DNA from 4 places in the Paenibacillus sp. J22FR21 genome. Region 1 is predicted to be linked to each of the others. Evidence: riboswitches for the same ligand, from Rfam matches in the RefSeq annotation. Region 1 holds a riboswitch; each other region holds the start of a gene.
The links. A riboswitch is a leader RNA that binds a small molecule or an ion and turns the genes downstream of it on or off. The one in region 1 is predicted to bind cyclic di-GMP.

Region 1 (4,775 bases):
GCGGTCGGTCAGATGTTCTTCCACATAGTCAATCACACCTCGCAGACGAGCACGATCAAAGTCATCATGATCAGCAAGCACTTTCCTGGAATCTCCCCGGATGAGCAGAAGGAGCAGCTTCTTTATGTACATGCTGACGGCAAGCTCATACCCGCTTTGCTTGGTCGTGACTTCTTGCAGAATGCCGCGGATACATTCCGACGCCTCTGCTCGTGCGGATTCATCTTCTTGAAAAATGTAGTTGGCTCGGCTGAGCGGATTCTTCGTTTCGGAGAAAAATCGCATATAAGGCATTGAGCTTTGGTCAATAAATTGCTCCAAATCGAACTGCAAGACGATATAATTCAGCGGGCTGCTCATGCTGCGATCGCGATGAAGCTGCCTTGCACCGATCAATGCGATGTCGCCCGTTTGTAGTTTTATGCACTCATCTTCAATATTTACGTCAAGTTCGCCGGTGATCACAAGCAGCAATTCGATTTCTCGATGATAATGCCAATTGATAAATAGATCGTTATTCCGCAGGGATTGGAACACTTTGATGGAGAGCAGCGGGTTCTCGTAAACGACCTTCTCATTATAAAATTCCACGGTACCATCCCTTCAATAACAAAATCACATAAAACCATACCTATATAGCGCCTATATTTTAGTGGACAAGTTCGGATATACTGTAGTCATTGTATGTCTCTCTATCTAGCTGACACACATACTACAAATTATATCATTTCGAGGCTCATGGAGGTAGAAATTTAAAATGTCAAAAGTACGTGTAGGCATTATTGGCTGCGGCGGTATCGCCAACGGTAAACATCTCCCAAGTTTGGCCCAAGTCAAAGACGCTGAAATCGTAGCTTTCTGCGATATCATTGTTGAGAAGGCTGAACAAGCAAAAGCGAAATACGGTACAGAAGAAGCAAAAGTATATTCTGACTATAAAGAATTGCTTCAAGACGGATCGATCGACGTCATCCACGTTTGTACGCCTAACGATTCCCATGCGGTTATCTCCATCGACGCATTGGAAGCTGGCAAACACGTGCTTTGCGAGAAGCCAATGGCTAAAACAGCTGCTGACGCTCGTAAAATGCTTGAAGTAGCACAACGTACCGGCAAAAAACTCAGCATCGGTTACAACAACCGTTACCGCGCAGACAGCCGTTACCTGAAAGAAGCTTGCGATGCAGGCGAGCTTGGCGAAATTTACTTCGCTAAAGCACATGCAATCCGTCGTCGTGCTGTTCCGACATGGGGCGTATTCTTGGATGAAGAGAAACAAGGCGGCGGACCGCTTATCGATATCGGTACTCACGCACTTGACCTTGTATTGTGGATGATGGACAACTACAAGCCGAAAGTCGTTCTTGGCCGCGCTTACCACAAGCTGTCCCAAAACGAGAATTCTGCGAATGCTTGGGGCCCATGGGATCCAAAACAATTCACAGTTGAAGATTCCGCTTTCGCTATGATCACAATGGAGAACGGTGCAACTGTAATCCTTGAATCCAGCTGGGCGCTTAACTCGCTTGAAGTCGATGAGGCTAAAGTTTCCCTCAGCGGTACTAAAGCAGGCGCTGACATGAAAGACGGTCTTCGTTTCAATGGCGAGCACAACAGCCGCCTATATGTAAACAAAGTTGAACTGAACAGCGGCGGCGTTGCTTTCTATGAAGGCGCGAGCGAAACTGCAGAAGTTCTTGAAGCTAGCATGTGGATCGATGCAGTTAAGAACGACAAAGAAACTTTCGTTAAACCAGAGCAAGCGCTTGTGGTTTCCGAAATTCTTGAAGCGATCTACGAGTCTTCCCGTACGGGCAAGGCTGTATACTTCGAGTAGTAGAACAACCAATGAAGCCGGAGATGGCCTTGTCATCTTCGGCTTTTTTTGCATCGTTAATGATGTTACATATTTTTTGGGAGTTCGACAAAATCAGTCAAAGTTCTACGTTATTCGCTCTGTACAGTTCTGTGAAAACACCTATAATGAGAATTAAAAACGAATAATCTAGAAAAATTTTACAACTAAATACCTAAGATAAGGGCAAACCATAGGAAACTATGGGACGCAAAGCCGTGGCCTAAGGGATCACTTTCTGTGATGCTAAGGTAGACAAGGCTGCCGAGTAGATGGAATCCATCCTATTCGGGTGGTTTTTTTATTGCCATTTTGCATCCTGCATGCTAAGTCAATGATCCGGAGGAAGGTTAGCATGGCACCCATCGCACTCGTCGCCATTTCATTCGTACTCGTATTCAGCTCTTCCTTAATCCTCTTTCATCTTTACGGGCGCATGAATGCAGCCAGGTACACGACTTTCTTTTGGCTTATGAGTGCTGCTTTTGTTTTTAGTATCGGGGTTTGGTCCATGCACTTTGTGGCCTTGCTGGCGTATCCGTTCCCGGTTAAGGTGATGTATCATTTCGGTTATGTGTTTCTCTCGATGGGTGTTTTAATCGTCTTGTCGGCGTTAGCGCTTCTCTTGTTCGAACGTGCTTCAGGGCGAAATCGGACAAGCTTGCTCGTTCTAGGCAGCCTGGTACAGACGTGTGGCATCGTAGGGATGCACTACATCGGGATGAGAGCCATCAAAGCCCATGCGACGCTTCATTATCAGTCATCCACAGGTTTTATTTCAATCGTCGTTCTGGCTCTCGTGCTTGGTTTCATCTTCACAAGACAGCGATTCCAACTCCATCGGCAAAGCCGGTTGCGGCAGTTCATCCACGCTCTATCGCTATCCGTCGCTATTGAATTTCTGCATTACAGCAATATGCCCATGATGCATGGCATTACAACGCTGCATGCAGGTGAATCTGTGGCTTTATCGCAAAATCAGTTCTTTCTCGCCATTAGCATAAGTTTGATCGTTTCCGTCATCTGCATGTATTCGATCGTCATTATGATGATTGACAGCCGCTTAAAGCAAAGTGAAGAACGACTTAAACGGATGAATGAAGCCTATTCGCATATTTTAGATTCTGTGGCTGAGGGGATCTACCGTTTGGACGAGCGTGGCAAGGTTATCTTCTGGAATCAAGCCGCTGTGAACTTAACCGGGTTTGAGGCGAACGAAGTACTCGGGCGTAAGGTTGGGCTTCGGGCTATTAAGCCTGCGGGTGAGGAATGGGACCCTATCGAGAAGGTTCATCGCACCGGCAACGCTGAATATGTGGCGGATGACTTGTTTCGCCGGAAGAATGGTTCGACGTTCCCGGTGGAATATCATATTACGCCTATGCAAGGTAAAGGTGAAGGTGAACAAGCCGGTGTTGTTATAAACTTCACGGATCTGACGCAGCGCAAAGAGCAAGAGTCGTTCATTGTGGAGTCGGAGAAGCTGTCGATGGCAGGCCAGCTGGCTGCAGGTATCGCACATGAGATTCGAAACCCGCTTACGGCGATTAAAGGATTTATGAAGCTGTTTCAGAACGGGATGACCAAAATGGAGTATGTCACCATTATTACGTCTGAGATTGTTCGCATGGAAGGCATCATCAACGAGCTGCTCCTGCTTGCGAAGCCGCAAATCAGCCGGTTTCAAGCGACTAATCTATGTGAGCTGCTAGCCGCTGTCTATACGCTGCTGGAATCACAGGCTAATCTAAACAATGTGGATATCAAGCTGCATTTCTCGGAGCCGGAGCTGCATGTCTATTGCGATGAAAGCCAGATCAAACAAGTATTTATCAATCTCATCAAGAACGCAATCGAAGCAACGGAGGGCGGCGGCGAAATTCGGGTTGCCGTAGAACGGGTCGGCAACCAGTTGATAACCTCGATTGCAGACACTGGCTGCGGTATTCCGGGGGAAGTGCTTGAGCAGGTGGGAAGACCCTTTTATACGACGAAGGAGCAGGGAACTGGACTTGGACTTATGATCAGCAACAAAATCATTTCCAGTCATGGCGGGACAATTTCTATTGCCAGCAAGATGGGAGAGGGCACGACGTTTCAAGTAACACTCCCTGGGGGGTATCGAAATGGTGCATAATCATATCGAAGGAAGCTACAACTGGTTCTTGGTATGTCTGTCGTTTATTATTGCGCTGTTCGCTTCCTATACGGCATTGAATATAGCCAGACGCGTGCTGTTGTCTGAGGGCTGGAAGAAGAGAGGATGGCTGCTGGGCGGAGCAGTCGTTATGGGTGTTGGGATTTGGTCGATGCATTTCATCGCGATGCTCGCTTTTCATTTGCCAAGCGGAGTGACCTATGATTTTGTAACCGTTCTCGTATCGATTGGTGTTTCTATTGTCGGCGCTTTTATCGGTTTCGGTATTGCCAGCCATTCCGGTCGCGGTACGCTGAGACTGATTGTGGGTGGTACCATTATGGGGCTTGCAATCACCGGCATGCATTACATTGGCATGTATGCCTTGACGGGAATTACGGTTACTTATAGCCCCTATATCTTCACACTTTCGATACTTATTGCCGTGCTGGCATCGATTGTTGCCTTACTTTTCTCCTTCCGCAGAAATAATCATTATTGGCTGAGCGGCTTCATCATGGGTATCGCTGTCACAGGTATGCATTATACGGGCATGTCAGCGGCTCGAATGTCGATGCCGGTCAATATGCTAAGTCGTACGGCCGATGCGCAGGCAATGGATTTTATCGAAATGGCGATCTATGTAGCCTTTGGCACAATCGTGATTATGGCTGTCAGCTTGATCAGCTCGATGAATGTCGATAAGAAGCTGTCCGAGCAATTGTCGCTTAAAGGCTCGATACTGGAGTCGGTGATCGACTGCCTAATCATGTTTGATCATAA
Region 2 (4,775 bases), 190 kb from region 1:
GTACTCCCCTACGAATTGCTTAGCTCATGGACCGGAGTAATCAGCAGCTCCACTTCCTCAGCCGCAATAGGGTAGCCGATGAGATAGCCTTGAGCACCGTCGCAGCGCTGTTCCTTTAAGAGTGCAAGCTGAGTCTCGTTCTCAACCCCTTCAGCGAGGACTTGAAGCTTGAGACTATGAGCCATACCGATGATCGCCGTGACGATTGCCAGATCATCTTGATTGTGACCAATATTGCGAATGAAGCATTTGTCCATCTTAAGGGTGTCCACGGGAAAAAGGCGCAGATAGCTAAGCGATGAGTATCCGGTTCCGAAGTCATCAATCGAAATAGCAACGCCGAGCGCCTTCATTTCATGCAGCTTCTCAATAAGCGGGGCTTCGAAATTCGATGAAGCAACGCTCTCTGTAATTTCAAGTTCAATGAGCCGTGGTTCAACCGCAGTGGAGAGCAGGATCGCCTTCAGCATATCAATCAGGTTGTCCTGTTTGAATTGGCGAACCGATAAGTTCACGGACACCGGCAAAGGAGACAAGCCCGCTTGCTTCCAAGCATTGATTTGATTACATACCTGCCGTATGACCCACTCTCCTATCGGAACAATAAGCCCTGTTTCTTCCGCAAGCGGAATAAATTCAGCCGGAGGAACGGCGCCGAACTTGGGATGCGTCCAACGAAGGAGAGCCTCGAAGCCGTTCAAACTGCCAGCTTGCAAATCCTTCTTGCCCTGATAGAGCAAATGCAGCTCTCCCTGCTGCAGTGCTTTGCGCAAGTCCTGCTCCAGCATCATTTTCCGTAAATTAACTTCGTTCATCTCATTACTATAGAAGGCGTAGTTGTTTCTTCCCCGCCTCTTAGCCGCATACATAGCCGCATCTGCGAGAATCAGAAGCGTATCGGCATCCTTCCCGTCTTTGGGATACATAGCGATTCCGATGCTTGTCGTAACGATGATTTCTTGACCTCTGAGAATAAAAGGTTCAGAGAGCCGCTCCAGCAGAGGGCCAACAAGCGTCCCCACCGTTTCAGCATCGATATTCGGCAGCAGGATGACAAACTCGTCGCCGGCAAGTCTGGCCGCAAATGCAGCTGGCTGCAGCGATGCCTGAAGCCGTTTCGCGAAGCTCTTGAGCAGACGGTCCCCCAGTGGATGACCGAATGTGTCGTTGATGGATTTGAACCTGTCCATATCAAGGAACAGGAGAGCGAAGCTGCATGGTTTGTGTACCGCATACCGGAGCTCTGCATCGAGCTTCGTTATTAATTGATAGCGGTTGGGAAGATCAGTCAGTTGATCGTGATAGGCCATATAGTTGATGGTTTCACGAGCCTTCTTCGTTTCCGTTATATTTCGGAAGTTTGATAGGATCGCGGGCTGATTGTGAAATAGAATCGAGATGGAATTGGTTTCAACGTCGATCACTTCACCGTTTAGCTTGTAAATGCAGAGCTCCGCGTGATTAACGGCAGTGTGGCCCTCTATGAGGTCGGTTGATTTGGTTCGCATCATCTCGTGATACTCCGGCAATGCGATGTCAAACACATTGACGCCGACTAACTCATCCAGATGCTGTGCGCCTAACATCGTTAGCCCTGATCGATTCATGTGAACGATTTTATAGTCGATCTGTACAATATTAGCTTCGGGAGACAGCTCGAAAATTTGCCGGTACCGATTCTCGTTATCCAGCGCTTTCTTCTCGCTTCGCTGCGCATGTGCGATGATTCGGCGTCCAATGATGCAAACGCTGACACAGGTGATACAGCTCATGGTGAACAAGGTGAATTGAACAATTCGGTAGAGCAGATCCGTTGCGAGCATATAGGGGTTGAATAATTGATGGGTGATGAGTACAAGGATGCCATATCCACTTGCCATTAGTGTCACAAAGCGGTCCAGATAGATGAGGGAGAGAAGCGCAAAGAGGAAAACCACGGTGCCGGAGTTTGATGTTGGGATAAACCACATGACGATGAAGCAGAGCAGGAACGAATAGGCTGAAATAATGACTTTTCCTTTGAGCGTTTGATAGGTTTGTCGGTAAATGAAGTAGAGCACAACGCCAAGCGGGATAACGGAAGCGACGAATCGAATAAAGACTTGAAAGGTAATTAGCTCAAGTGCAAGAACGGTTACATATATGGGAATAGAAGACAGAATAAGGAATATTAATGTGTATGTCAGAAGCTTAGAACTAAACTGCTCGTAAGGGGTTGCCAAGCCGTACACATCCTTTCTACGTCAAATAGGTATACAAAAATCCTCGGGCTCGAAGCAAGATGGCGGTAACAGACCGATACGCATCTTCCCGCTTGGAGAACCAAGGTCAGCAGATTAACTTCGGCAGTCTGGCTGTCGTATCTCATTGCATTTATAGGAGAATAGACTTAGACCTATTGACTTTGCGTCCCCTGCTTTCGTAGGGTTTGCCTGCGAAAAATGATTCAGTTTTGACGAATAATGTAGGAATTTAGCGCTATTTCTATTTTCCATAATATCTCAAACTAGCGAATGAGTCTCTGGAACCTATTTAAAAGGATAGAGTTGGTATTTATAGGTGATATTGATGTCTTAGTTGCGTAAGTGAAGGACTAAAGGTTCATAAAAGTAGGCCTATATACATGTGGTTCATCAATTTCAGACTCTGGATTGACACAGATGATACACATATCATATAGTCAAGCTAATCTAGCAGAGATGAAGGTGAATAGGCTGACTATATTCCCGTATCACCGGATTAAGGAAGATATTCGAAAGCGCATACATGCTGGAGAGTGGAGGGACACTTCACGCCTGCCTTCCAGCCGGAATTTGGCGGAGTCCTATCAATCCAGCGTTAATACAATAGAGAAGGCGATTAAGGAATTGTGTGGGGAAGGGCTTCTGACACGAGATAATCGCCGAGGTACATATTTGGCAGATGGAGGGCTCTTGTCTCAGCCGACCAGTCGAATAAGGAGCGGGAATGGGAACGGGAGCGGACTCATTGCTGCATCGGTTATCGGTATCGATAATCCGCTATGGGGAGCCGCTCTGCGCGGGATCGAGGATGTGCTTCAGCCGAAGGGCTATCAGCTCATGAGCAGCAGCGATAATCGCAGCCTAGATAAGCTGGAGTCATTCGTTGCGAGCGCGATTGCAAGGCGAGTGGAGGGGATTATTCTGAGTCCGATTCACGGCGGCCAGGACGAGCCTCGCAGTCGGCAGATCTACGAGGAGTTAGCGGGTTGCGGCATTCCGGTCATTTTTCTGGATAGGCGCGTATGGGACACCGATATTCCTTTTGTGACGAGCGATAACGCTTCAGGCGCGTATTCGCTTACGAAATTGCTGCTTGCCAAGGGACATCGGCGGATTGCATTCGTACGCAATTCGGACCTCAGCACGTTCTATGAACGGCTGCTTGGCATGAGACAAGCGTTTATTGAAGCAGGCGTTTCTTTTGAAGCTGAATACGACTTATGCATCCCGACCCGGTTCGAGAATTTCGAGAGCGAGTTCGAAGACTTTGTTGCTCGGCTTGCGAATGCACTGGAGATGACGCGGTACACGGCTGTATTTGCAGCGAATGATCAGATTGCCGAGGCTGCGCTCGCTGCACTTGAGCGGCTTGGCAAGCGCGTCCCGGACGAGATGTCCTTTGTTACTTATGATGCGCAGGGGTTGAACGGGAAACTCCGACTGGATATTACAGGTGCGAACCAGCCTTTCTATGATATGGGACGAAGTGCTGCCCTTCAGTTATTGCACGCGGCAGAAGGCAAGCAGCCGATTGCGGTTGCCGGGCATATATGCAAAGCGGACATTCATTACGGCAGTTCGGTTTGGGAAGCAAAGATTGAATAACAAGGGTGGTACTTGCTTATGAGCTTCATTCGTCTGTTTCAAGAGAAGAAATATTTGCTGCGCATATTCTTGTGGATCACCAGCATTATTTTGCTAATCGTCGTTTCGTTCTCCACGCTTGTGTATGTGAATGTAGAGAAGAAGGTGTTCAAGAGCGAATACGAGAACAGCCAGAAGGTACTCTCGCAGATGAAATACAACATCGATTATCTCGATACGATGATTCGCAATATTACCCTCTCCACCTATGGCAGCAACGACGTGAAGGCGCTTATGTATTTGAACGATGAGGAAACGTACGAGCATTTGAATGTCATTAATAAACTAAACGCGACGATTGTGGCGAACAATCCATTCATTCAGTCCATCTACATCTATAACAATCATAAGAAACTATATTACTCGACATATGGCGATTTGTATCATAAGGACGCAGAGCTCGATAAAGTATTGCAAAGCTATACGAACATTCCGGTGCTCCGTGCAATCGTGCGACGCAGTGCGGAAGCCGCTGATCAAGGCGCAGCCGGAGCTGCTGCGAATACGGTATTAAGCTATGTGATGTATGAGACGACGGATCGCGATAACCGTATGGATGGCGCCATCATTCTGAACATAAAGCTGGACTGGCTCGTCGATAACATCCGTGCGATTAACCGGATTGAGGCCGGCGCGCGAAGTGAGCTCTACATCTTGGACAGCGGCAATGGGCTGATTGAGACCGATCCGGGTAATCCGGTACAAACCTCAACATTCGCGAATACGATTAGGCAAGCTTATGTGGACCAGGCGGGCAGCTCAGAAGGCTTGGCTGCGCAGCCGTCAGGTTTCTTTAATCAAAGCATTGGCGGCGAGAAATATATCATCTCGTATATTCGTCTGGAGAAGACCGGCTGGACACTGCTTGATGCGAAGCCTTACAAAGAG
Region 3 (4,775 bases), 320 kb from region 1:
GAACCGGACGCACATTGTACTTCGTGTTCTTCAGATGTGCGACAAGCAGTTCCGTTGGGCAGTTGCCGGCCGCGCGGCCCATACCGTATACGGAAGCATCCAGGAACTCGACGCCTTTCTCAACCGAAATAAGCGTATTGGCGAAAGCAAGCTGCATATTGTTGTGCGTATGAACACCAAGACGTTTGCTTGGCAGGTACTTCTGGAATTTGCTGACCAAATAATTGAAGTCATTCGGCGCCAAGCTGCCATAGGAGTCAACGACGTACACGACGTCGACTACACTTGCTTCGATCAATTCGAATGCTTCAAGCAGCTGGTTCTCCATTACGTTGGAGAGTGCCATAATGTTCAAGGTTGTTTCGTAGCCGCGCGAGTTGAATACGTTAACCAGCTCCAGCGCCTTCGGCACGTCTTGAATGTAGCAGGCAACGCGAATCAAATCGAGCATGCTCTCTTCGCGTGGAAGAATATCGTTCTCATCTACCCGTCCGATATCGACAAGTGCAGAGAGCTTCGTATTCAGCTTCTGCGGGATGACTTTACGAAGGAAGTCGTCGTCCAGGAAGCGCCATGGACCCGCATCTTCAGCGCCTTTGAGCAGCTTCGGAGAGTTTTTGTACCCGATTTCCATATACTCGACGCCAGCTTCATTCAGCGAGTTGTATAGATGCTGAACGAACTCAACGCTGAAATCCCAGTTATTGACGAGCCCGCCGTCGCGGATCGTGCAGTCGACGATTTTACAATGACTTTTTTTCGAAGCATTCATAGCATTGTGTCTCCTTTTTAGCCAGATCTTGTCTTTTCTACTCATAATACTTGATATTGGCTATGAACGCAAAGTCATTTTTGTCAGAATTGCAGGACTCTTCGGATTAAATGGCGCGGAACGATTTCCTCGTGCTGACCATCGTTTGATCCAATTTATCGCTTAATTTCTCCAGCATTGTCGCAAGCTCCGACGATCTGGAAATAAGCTGATGCTGCTCATTCGAGCTGCCCGTAACCGTCTTGACGCTGCCTGTTAATTCAACGGACATTCGGGAGATTTCCTCAATGTTGACGCTGAACTGCTTCGTGCTTGCTGTCATTTGCTGAGAGGCACCGGAAATATAATGAATTTGCTCTGCGACGGTTTTGATGGATCGCATGATCCGTTCAAATGCGGCTCCCGCATCACATACGGCTTGGTTGCCTGATGCAACCTCTTCAATGACTTGATCCATGGAATGGATAGAAGCGCGGTTATTAGCCTGAATGTCTTGAACAAGCTCAGCGATTCTCTGGGCAGAGGCAGTTGTTTGTTCAGACAGCTTGCGCACTTCATTAGATACGACGGTAAACCCACGTCCATGCTCGCCGGCCCGCGCCGCTTCAATCGCCGCATTCAGTGCCAGCAGACTGGTTTGTGAAGCGATGTCTGCAATTAAGCTTGTAATGTCATCTATTTCTTGCGAACGCTGACCGAGCAGCTTTACTTTGGTTGCGGACTCTTGGACGGCATTGCTCATCGATGTCATCTGCCTGACAGCCTTCTGTATGGCCTCATTTCCGTTATCGGCCTCCGTCGCTACCTCACTGGAGAAAGTTGACACCGTAGCAGACGTTTCGGCAATGGTATGGATGTCTCGGAGCATCTCTCCGATGACCCTCTTGCCTGTCTGTGCGCCATGCTCCTGCAAATGCGCCGTGGCATCAACCTTATGCATCGTTTGTACAATATCCCCTGCCAAGAGATTAAGCGTAGCCGCATTGCAGCTGAGCTCTTTGGAATTCATGAGCACTTGGTCCGACGTTTCCGTCACATTTTCAATAATTTGTTTGACCGCTGCTTGAATCTTCTGCTGTTGGGCCGATTCCAACGCGAGGATGAATGCTCTGCGCGTCACAATTTGATAGGTAACCGCGCCGATAAACAAGACGACAAATACGATGTGAATGGAGACCATGGCAAGTGAGTAATCACGGGTTCCGTAGACAAGGTCTGGGAAGATTAAGAAGCCGAGTACATGCTGAAGTGCGAAGATAACGGTGCTGATGAGAAGCATTGCGATGAGGTCGTAGTACAAAATAATAGCGAGTACCATAAAGATGGAGAAATGATATTCCACCATGCCGTTGCCGCCTGAGATGATCGATATGCTGCTGAAGGTAAGCGACAGTGTCAATAGAAGCGGAACGGACTGCTGCTCCTTCTGCAACCGCATGCAAATCCCGGCAAGCAGTAAGAAAATAATCGGTAATGCCAAGAACGTTTGCTTAAGGAAAGTGTGGAACGTAGAACCATTCATGTCCGTTTGATGATCATGATGCATGGAGAAACCGAGCCAATCGAATGCGTGTACCAGAAGCGATAATAGCACAATAATTGTAGAAATGAATAACATGACACGGTTTTTCTCTCTAAGCATACAACTTGCCTACCTCCCCATATATGTATACATATAAAAAGAGTCCACCCGCGTTAAGGATGGACTCCTTTTCACTCGGTAACCTGTCCACCATGGCATCTGCATTGCGATGCTTTAGGCCTAGGCTTTGCGTCCCAACGTTTCCGTTGGTTTGCCATTATCATATGAAGAAGTAGTCGGATACTATGGTCATGGTACTGTTAACAGGGTTAATTATATGAGGGGAAAGCCCTGTTTGTACATAGCGTAATTTGTATTGTTTTGTCGAATTTGTCAGATCATCTCTTCTGCTCTCACCACTTCGTCGAACTTGGCTGCCGTAATAAGCCCACTGCGAATGGCAGCCTCGCGAAGCGTCAGGCCCTCCTTGTGAGCGGACTTGGCAATGGCCGCCGCATTCTCATAGCCGATATGAGGATTCAGCGCCGTGACGAGCATCAACGACTCGTTTAGATGCCGAGCGATGGCTTCCCGATTCGGCTCAATGCCGACCGCACAATGCTCATCGAAGGAGCGAATCGCGTCGCTGAGAATACGGGTCGACTGCAGGAAATTGTGAATGATGACAGGCTTAAACACATTCAGCTCGAAGTTTCCCTGACTGGCCGCGAAGCCGATTGCCGCGTCATTGCCCATGATCTGACAGACGACCATCGTCAGCGCCTCACACTGCGTTGGGTTGACCTTCCCCGGCATAATGGAGCTGCCCGGCTCGTTCTCCGGGATACGAATCTCGCCAATCCCGCAGCGAGGTCCGCTTGCGAGCCAGCGCACGTCGTTCGCGATCTTCATTAAGTCCGCGGCGAGCGCTTTAATTGCGCCGTGTACGAAGACGATCTCGTCGTGGCTCGTCAGCGCGTGAAATTTGTTCGGCGCGCTGATGAAGTTCTTGCCTGTGAGGCGGCTGATCTCCGCCGACACCTTCTCGCTAAAGCCCTGCGGGGCATTCAGGCCCGTTCCCACGGCTGTGCCTCCGATGGCAAGCTCACGCAGCTCCTCGCGGCTTGCTCTGATATTACGCTCCCCTTTCTCCAGCATCCGAACCCAGCCGCTGATTTCCTGGCCGAGCGTAAGCGGTGTGGCATCCTGCAGATGGGTGCGGCCGATTTTGATGACCTCCATGAAGCTAGCACTCTTCTGCTCGAGTGTGGATTTCAGCTGCGCAATCGCCGGCAGGACGAGGTCCTCTACCGCAATCAGCGCGGCGATATGCATCGCGGTGGGGAATGTATCGTTGGAGCTCTGCGAGCGGTTGACATCATCGTTGGGATGAACGGTTGCTTCTTGCCCCTTCTCCCGGAGCAGCTGTGCCGAACGTCTTGCTATCACTTCATTGACGTTCATGTTGGACTGCGTGCCGCTCCCGGTCTGCCATACAGCAAGCGGAAACTCATCCTGCCACTTTCCTGCAATCACCTCATCCGCTGCAGCCGCAATCGCTTCTGATTTAAGGGCATCCAACTTCCCCAAGCTTCCGTTCACGGTTGCTGCTGCTTTCTTCAGATAAGCGAAAGCGGTAATTAACTCGCGCGGCATCTTCTCCGTACCGATTCGAAAATTGTGCAGACTGCGCTCCGTTTGCGCTCCCCACAGCCGGTGCGCCTCAACCTGTATCTCACCCATAGAATCCTTCTCCATGCGAAAATCGCTCATCGCGACTACCTCCTCATTACGGATTATTTCTGTTTCGGCTTACTCTCTATATACCCTATGAAAGAGGCGATGCATCTACGAGCATGCATCGCCTCTTTCCCATGATTGCCTATTTGCGGGCTTGCAATACGGCTTCTGTCTGAAACCTCGCAACTGCGATTCCGTGTCATTGGCTGATCCAGGGGCGAAGTTGCATTCTATCGCAACATTTAAAACTGACCTCTTAGTTCCGGAGGCAGCTCCCGGCTCTTGCGCGTGTTGGAATCCATCGTCACACAAGTAACGACCGCGTCCCCGCATAGCTCGCCTTTCTCGTTCACGATCTCCTGTTTGAGCACATAGCTGCTACGCCCGGCCCGCTCCGGGGATGTTGTAACCGTCAACCGATCGCCTTGCCTGCACTCCTTGCGATAGTTGATATTGATATTGACCGTTACCGTCTGAACACCCATCGCAAGTAACACATCATAGTGCAAGCCCGCCTGCTCATACCATGCTTCCCGTCCCCATTCGAGATATTCCAAGTACTTGGCATTGTTCACATGCCCGTTCACATCGATTTCCGTTGAACGGACGATTAGCTCCAGATTCGCTTGCATCGATCCACACACTCCTCCGTTGTTGCAGCCGCCTTGTACAGATCAGACCTAGTTGCCTTCATGTTAGCGGGCGAGAGTATGCTTGTCAAAGCGAGTGGAGAGTGCCAAA
Region 4 (4,775 bases), on a different contig from region 1:
ACCGCGCTTGCGTTGATTGCAAGAACACTTACGGAATGCGCAACCTACGGTGAAATTATCGGCCGCTGGGGCGGCGATGAATTCATCCTTATTTGTCCCTATGCAGATGACAAAGGAATAGATCGAATCGTAAAGCTCATTCACGAACAGCTCTTTAGCATTTCATTGCGAACCGGATTACGATTGTCAGTTTCGGTTGGACATGCTTCGTTTCCGGAACACGGTATGGAGATTGGCCAGCTGCTGCAAACTGCGGACAAACGAATGTACGCAGAGAAATATGTCCGTAAAGCGCAGTTGACCGAACCGACAGCTTTACAAGCTTAATCCGGGAGCAAGCGGTAAAGGCGGGAATAAACACCGATGAGAAAAGTTCACATCAACTCCGTTCAGCCGGGAGAAAAGTTAGCTCGCCCTATTTTGCAGGAGAATGGGAACATATTGCTTGGCGCCGGTGTGGAGTTAAATCAACGATTTATCGACAGATTGGTTGGTTTAGGCATCGACATGCTTTTCATTGATGATCCCCTGACAGAGGGTTTGGAGCCAACTACGGCTATTCAAGACAGCACGCACAAAGCGGCATCGGATACGATTTACAAGACGATGAATACGCTTATGGATCAACAAGTTACGAAAGGGCGAACGATTGCCCCTGAGCTTGGCCGCACCTTCCGTAAGGTATTCGGCGACATTATGCAGGATCTCATTAGACGTGAAGATGTTATGGTCAGCTTGACGAACATTCACGTGGCGGACAGCTACTTGTTCCACCATTCCTTGAATGTCACGATACTTGCAGGCATTATGGGGTTAGCCAGAGGGTATAACCGAACGCAGCTCGAAGAGCTTGGCATGGGTGCGATGTTGTTCGATATCGGCATGACACGGCTGCCGAAAGAGATTTTGACGAAGACGACTGTATTGACGCCAAGCGAGCGGGCGCTCATGGAGAAGCATACCGAGGATGGCTTCAACATCATCAGAGCGCAGCATGATATTAGTTTACTCTCGGCACATTGCGCGCTGCAGCATCACGAGCGATATGATGGGACAGGTTATCCGCGCAAGCTTAAGCGGGAGGCTATTCATGAATACGCTCAAATCGTGGCGATCGCAGATGTATACGATGCGCTTACTTCTCCAAGGCCGCATCGCAAACGCTATACGCCATCGGAAGCGATCGAGTTTCTGTTCGCTGCTGGAAACACCTATTTTGATTTAGAATTGATCAAAATTTTCTGTAAGCATATATCCATTTATCCGGTTGCAACAACGGTACTGCTCAGTTCGGGGCAAATTGCCGTCGTTGCTTTGAACGACCCGCTCGCGGTTCATCGTCCAACGGTTCGGATCATCCGAGAGCCTGACGGAACAGCGCCTGCTACAGCATATCAGATCGACCTCAAAGACCAACATAAACTAATGATCGTGAAAGAACTGTAGGTAGGTTAGCATTCTGCTGACAACTGCATATCATCGATACTGGCAAACTTATCGAAAGGTAAGGACGCAAAGTTAAAGGGTCTAAATGTCCGCTCTTCATTATGTAAGCGAACAAATGACAGCCTGACTGCCGAAATGAACACCCGAGATATCTCGCGGTTCCGGAAGCGGCTCCAGTATTACATGAGGAAGCGCTTTTTCTGTTTTATAGCGCCGTACTGTCGTTGCGGGAGCGTTTCTTCATATGTGAAGGGGGAAAAGTAAATGTCAGGCTTAAATGAACGAATCGGATCAAGTAAACCTACCTTTACCATGAAAGCACTGCTCCACAGCCGTACGATGGTCGAGAAAGAAGGTTATGTTGCCACAGGGGTGCTTGCCCATGCAGAAGGCGAAATGATGGAAATCGAACTGACGGAATTCAAGAACTTCGAGCTCGGTGAACCGGTTAGTTTAACCGTCTATTCACCGGTCGGCATTCACCGGCTGCAATCGACGATTATTGCGAAGGCGGAAGGTTCTATTGCGGTTATTTTCCCAGCTCGCTCGCTAACGGGACTTGATGAGAAACGGGAATCGCCGCGAATTGATATTGAGGCAAGAGGCACGATATCGCGTACGTATTCGCAAGAGGTTGAAGGCTCCAAAGGGAATAAAATGACGATTGAAGCTACAGACAGCTTCGATATAGAGCTTAGAAATATAAGCGACACCGGGATAGGGTTTTCCTTGATGAGCCCACCGACGCTTGCGCAAGGTGATACTCTCGAAGTGAGCTTATCACTGGGCTTTAAACTGGATTGTAAGGTTGAAATTATCCGCAAGGATAATGGAAATGAATGGAAGTTTTACGGAGCTCGCTTTCAAGAGTTAGATGAGCAGCAGCAGCGGGCGCTTCGAGCTTATTTGCTGCGTATGCAAATTGAAGCCTATTTCAAGCTTAAGCAGGAGAAATTAACGGCTAAGAAGGGCAGATAAACGCGATTTCAGCGTTGCATATATAAGAAGGCGTTTGAACGGATGATGGTGATCCGGCAGCGTCTTCTTTTTTATAGTCGGACCGTCAATTATGGTACAATTGGAAAAATAACGTAAATCAGATGGGGTTTGAGCAAAAGGGGAAGTGGTTATGCGAAGTGGACTGGCTGCGCTAGCCGTGGCAATTATACTGGCTTGTTCGGCTTATCGCAACGGGATGTTCTTTGATACGATCTTTTATCGGTGGGAATGGATCATCATGGTCGTATGTATACTCGTCATTGGTGCGGGTTCGATTGTTCATTCTCGGAAAGAGGACAGACGGTTCAGCCAGCACGTGCCTTTATCAATCTACGGCCTGCTTGCGATGGCGATGTTATACGGGATTGCCCTGTTTCATCGACCGGCATCCACGCTTGGCAGCCTCGAGGAGGCATTGCGATGGATGGCCAATGCGGCTTTTGCCATTACATTGTACAGCTGGTTCTGTACCAGCTCCGACACGGCTGTGCGGCAGCAGCGTTTGAGATGGCTTTCTGCAGCGATTCAAGGCTCAGGCGCTTTCGTAATCGCTGGCGCAATTGCGGGTTGGATGGGATGGATCACGTTCCCTGAGATCATCATGACTACCGGTGATGTAAGGCTGTCGGCTGTTGGAGCGCGCTTGTCCGGGTTCATGCAATATCCGAATTTCCTAGGTGCTGTTGCAGGAGCCTATCTCCTGTATTATTTGGTCTTGCTAATTCGATCAAGGGCTGCTGCATTAACGTTCATAGGGGCTGCAGCAGCGGTAGTGCCGGGTGTCCTGGCACTGCTCCTGACCGAATCAAGGGGAGCGTGGCTTGTAACCGCGTTTGTATGGTTCGGCGGACTTCTGATGCTTCGAGGTAAAGAGCGCATAGCATGGCTTATCTATAGCGGCTGGGCTTTGATTGGCGGAGGGGCTGCGTATCGGGCTGTCGTTCAAGCAGGTTTGCGAAGCGGTAATGCAAGTACAGCTGCGGGCGTGGATGCCCAGTTTGCGCTGCATGGTGCGACTTCACAAGAAACCGTGCTATTGCTGATTATCTGCGTGGCTGCGCTTGCCGGATTTATAGGTTTGCAGTGGACGCTGGCAAGAGGAAGAGAGCAGCTGCTTAGCCGGATCGCATGGGGATGCTGGCTTGTAGGTTTACTTGGCATGATCATGCTGCTTCCGGCGGTCATTCAAGGACGGTTGAGCGGCGGGTACCAGACGGCCGGCGCACGGGGGTTATTCTATCAGGATGCGTGGCTGCTCATGAAAGAAGCACTGTTCTTCGGACGAGGCGGCGATACGTGGCGCATGCTGTTTACACAAGTACAGACAGCCCCTTATGTAGGAAATGAAGTACATAGCGGTTACATCGAAATTGCGCTCGATCTTGGCATTGTCGGGCTGTTGGTTTGTGCCATGGTCCTGTTCTTCCTGCTGCGGCAAGTGTGGCAATCGAATCGGATCGGCCTGCTGCCTATTAGTGTGCTGCTACTGCATGCGGCAGTGGATTTCGATATGTCCTTCGGGTATTATTGGCTCTTGCTGCTCAGCCTGGTAGTCTACTACTCCGGTGAGAGCACGGCGGAAGGAAGGCGCGCCATTCTTGCGGCGCCGCCGCTGCGATCGCTGCGGACCGCGCTGCTTGTCGCGGCCGCGGTAGGTCTAACCGCCGCTGCTGTGCTCAGCGTTCGGTTCGACCGTGCCGTGCAGTATCGCGAGGCGGCTGTGTCAGCCGCTCGCAGTGCTGCTGCGCAAACAGCCGCGCTTCGCGCGGCGCTCGAGTGGAATCCGTATTGGACGCGGATTCGACTCGAACTTGCAGCATTGGCACCGCCGCCGGAACGGGCGGTGCTGCTGGCGGCCGGACTGCGTTATGAGCCGCAGTCCGTGCCGCTCTTGTGGGCGCTCGGCGCAGCTGCAGCCGAGCAGAGCGATGTGCACGGCGCGGCGGCGTATTGGCGCCTCGCCTTGCACTATGATCGTTACGACCGCGAGAAGCAGACGGACGCGGTCGTCACGATGGCGCAGCTCGCGGATGGCATGCGAGCTGCTTCGCGCCTCGCGGATGCAAGGCTGGCCGCGCAGACGGCCGTTACCTTCTTCGAAGCGTATGAGGCGCAGAAGAACAACCCCGGCGTGAACGGCCGCAAGTTTGCCGTCACGGCAGCGTCCCAGGCAGCGGCGGATCAGAGCCGCCTGCTGCTCAAGCAGCTCGGCCCGGCGGCGAGCTAAGCAAGCTCTATCGTCTTGCTTATTACTATTTTGCGTCTTGCTTATTTCTATTTTCCATCTTGCTCCTTACCAATCTTCATCGTGCACAATCCCATATGTAGAA

Region 2: another riboswitch for cyclic di-GMP. It lies ahead of AC0YNS_RS12775 (putative bifunctional diguanylate cyclase/phosphodiesterase); the one in region 1 lies ahead of AC0YNS_RS13585 (ATP-binding protein).
Region 3: another riboswitch for cyclic di-GMP. It lies ahead of AC0YNS_RS12280 (methyl-accepting chemotaxis protein); the one in region 1 lies ahead of AC0YNS_RS13585 (ATP-binding protein).
Region 4: another riboswitch for cyclic di-GMP. It lies ahead of AC0YNS_RS16980 (PilZ domain-containing protein); the one in region 1 lies ahead of AC0YNS_RS13585 (ATP-binding protein).

What each region holds. Positions count from the first base shown of each region.
Region 1 is NZ_JBWDNJ010000003.1:662,816-667,590, forward strand. It holds gene AC0YNS_RS13575 (AraC family transcriptional regulator) at 1-591, opposite strand, end outside; gene AC0YNS_RS13580 (Gfo/Idh/MocA family protein) at 758-1,837, shown strand; cyclic di-GMP riboswitch class I at 2,031-2,124, shown strand; gene AC0YNS_RS13585 (ATP-binding protein) at 2,211-3,992, shown strand; gene AC0YNS_RS13590 (bifunctional diguanylate cyclase/phosphodiesterase) at 3,982-4,775, shown strand, end outside.
Region 2 is NZ_JBWDNJ010000003.1:469,393-474,167, forward strand. It holds gene AC0YNS_RS12775 (putative bifunctional diguanylate cyclase/phosphodiesterase) at 9-2,222, opposite strand; cyclic di-GMP riboswitch class I at 2,342-2,443, opposite strand; gene AC0YNS_RS12780 (GntR family transcriptional regulator) at 2,706-3,848, shown strand; gene AC0YNS_RS12785 (AraC family transcriptional regulator) at 3,867-4,775, shown strand, end outside.
Region 3 is NZ_JBWDNJ010000003.1:345,313-350,087, reverse strand. It holds gene AC0YNS_RS12285 (aldolase catalytic domain-containing protein) at 1-772, opposite strand, end outside; gene AC0YNS_RS12280 (methyl-accepting chemotaxis protein) at 879-2,414, opposite strand; cyclic di-GMP riboswitch class I at 2,489-2,580, opposite strand; gene fumC (class II fumarate hydratase) at 2,688-4,067, opposite strand; gene AC0YNS_RS12270 (acyl-CoA thioesterase) at 4,277-4,666, opposite strand.
Region 4 is NZ_JBWDNJ010000004.1:332,262-337,036, reverse strand. It holds gene AC0YNS_RS16990 (GGDEF domain-containing protein) at 1-327, shown strand, start outside; gene AC0YNS_RS16985 (HD-GYP domain-containing protein) at 364-1,446, shown strand; cyclic di-GMP riboswitch class I at 1,478-1,581, shown strand; gene AC0YNS_RS16980 (PilZ domain-containing protein) at 1,711-2,424, shown strand; gene AC0YNS_RS16975 (O-antigen ligase family protein) at 2,576-4,672, shown strand.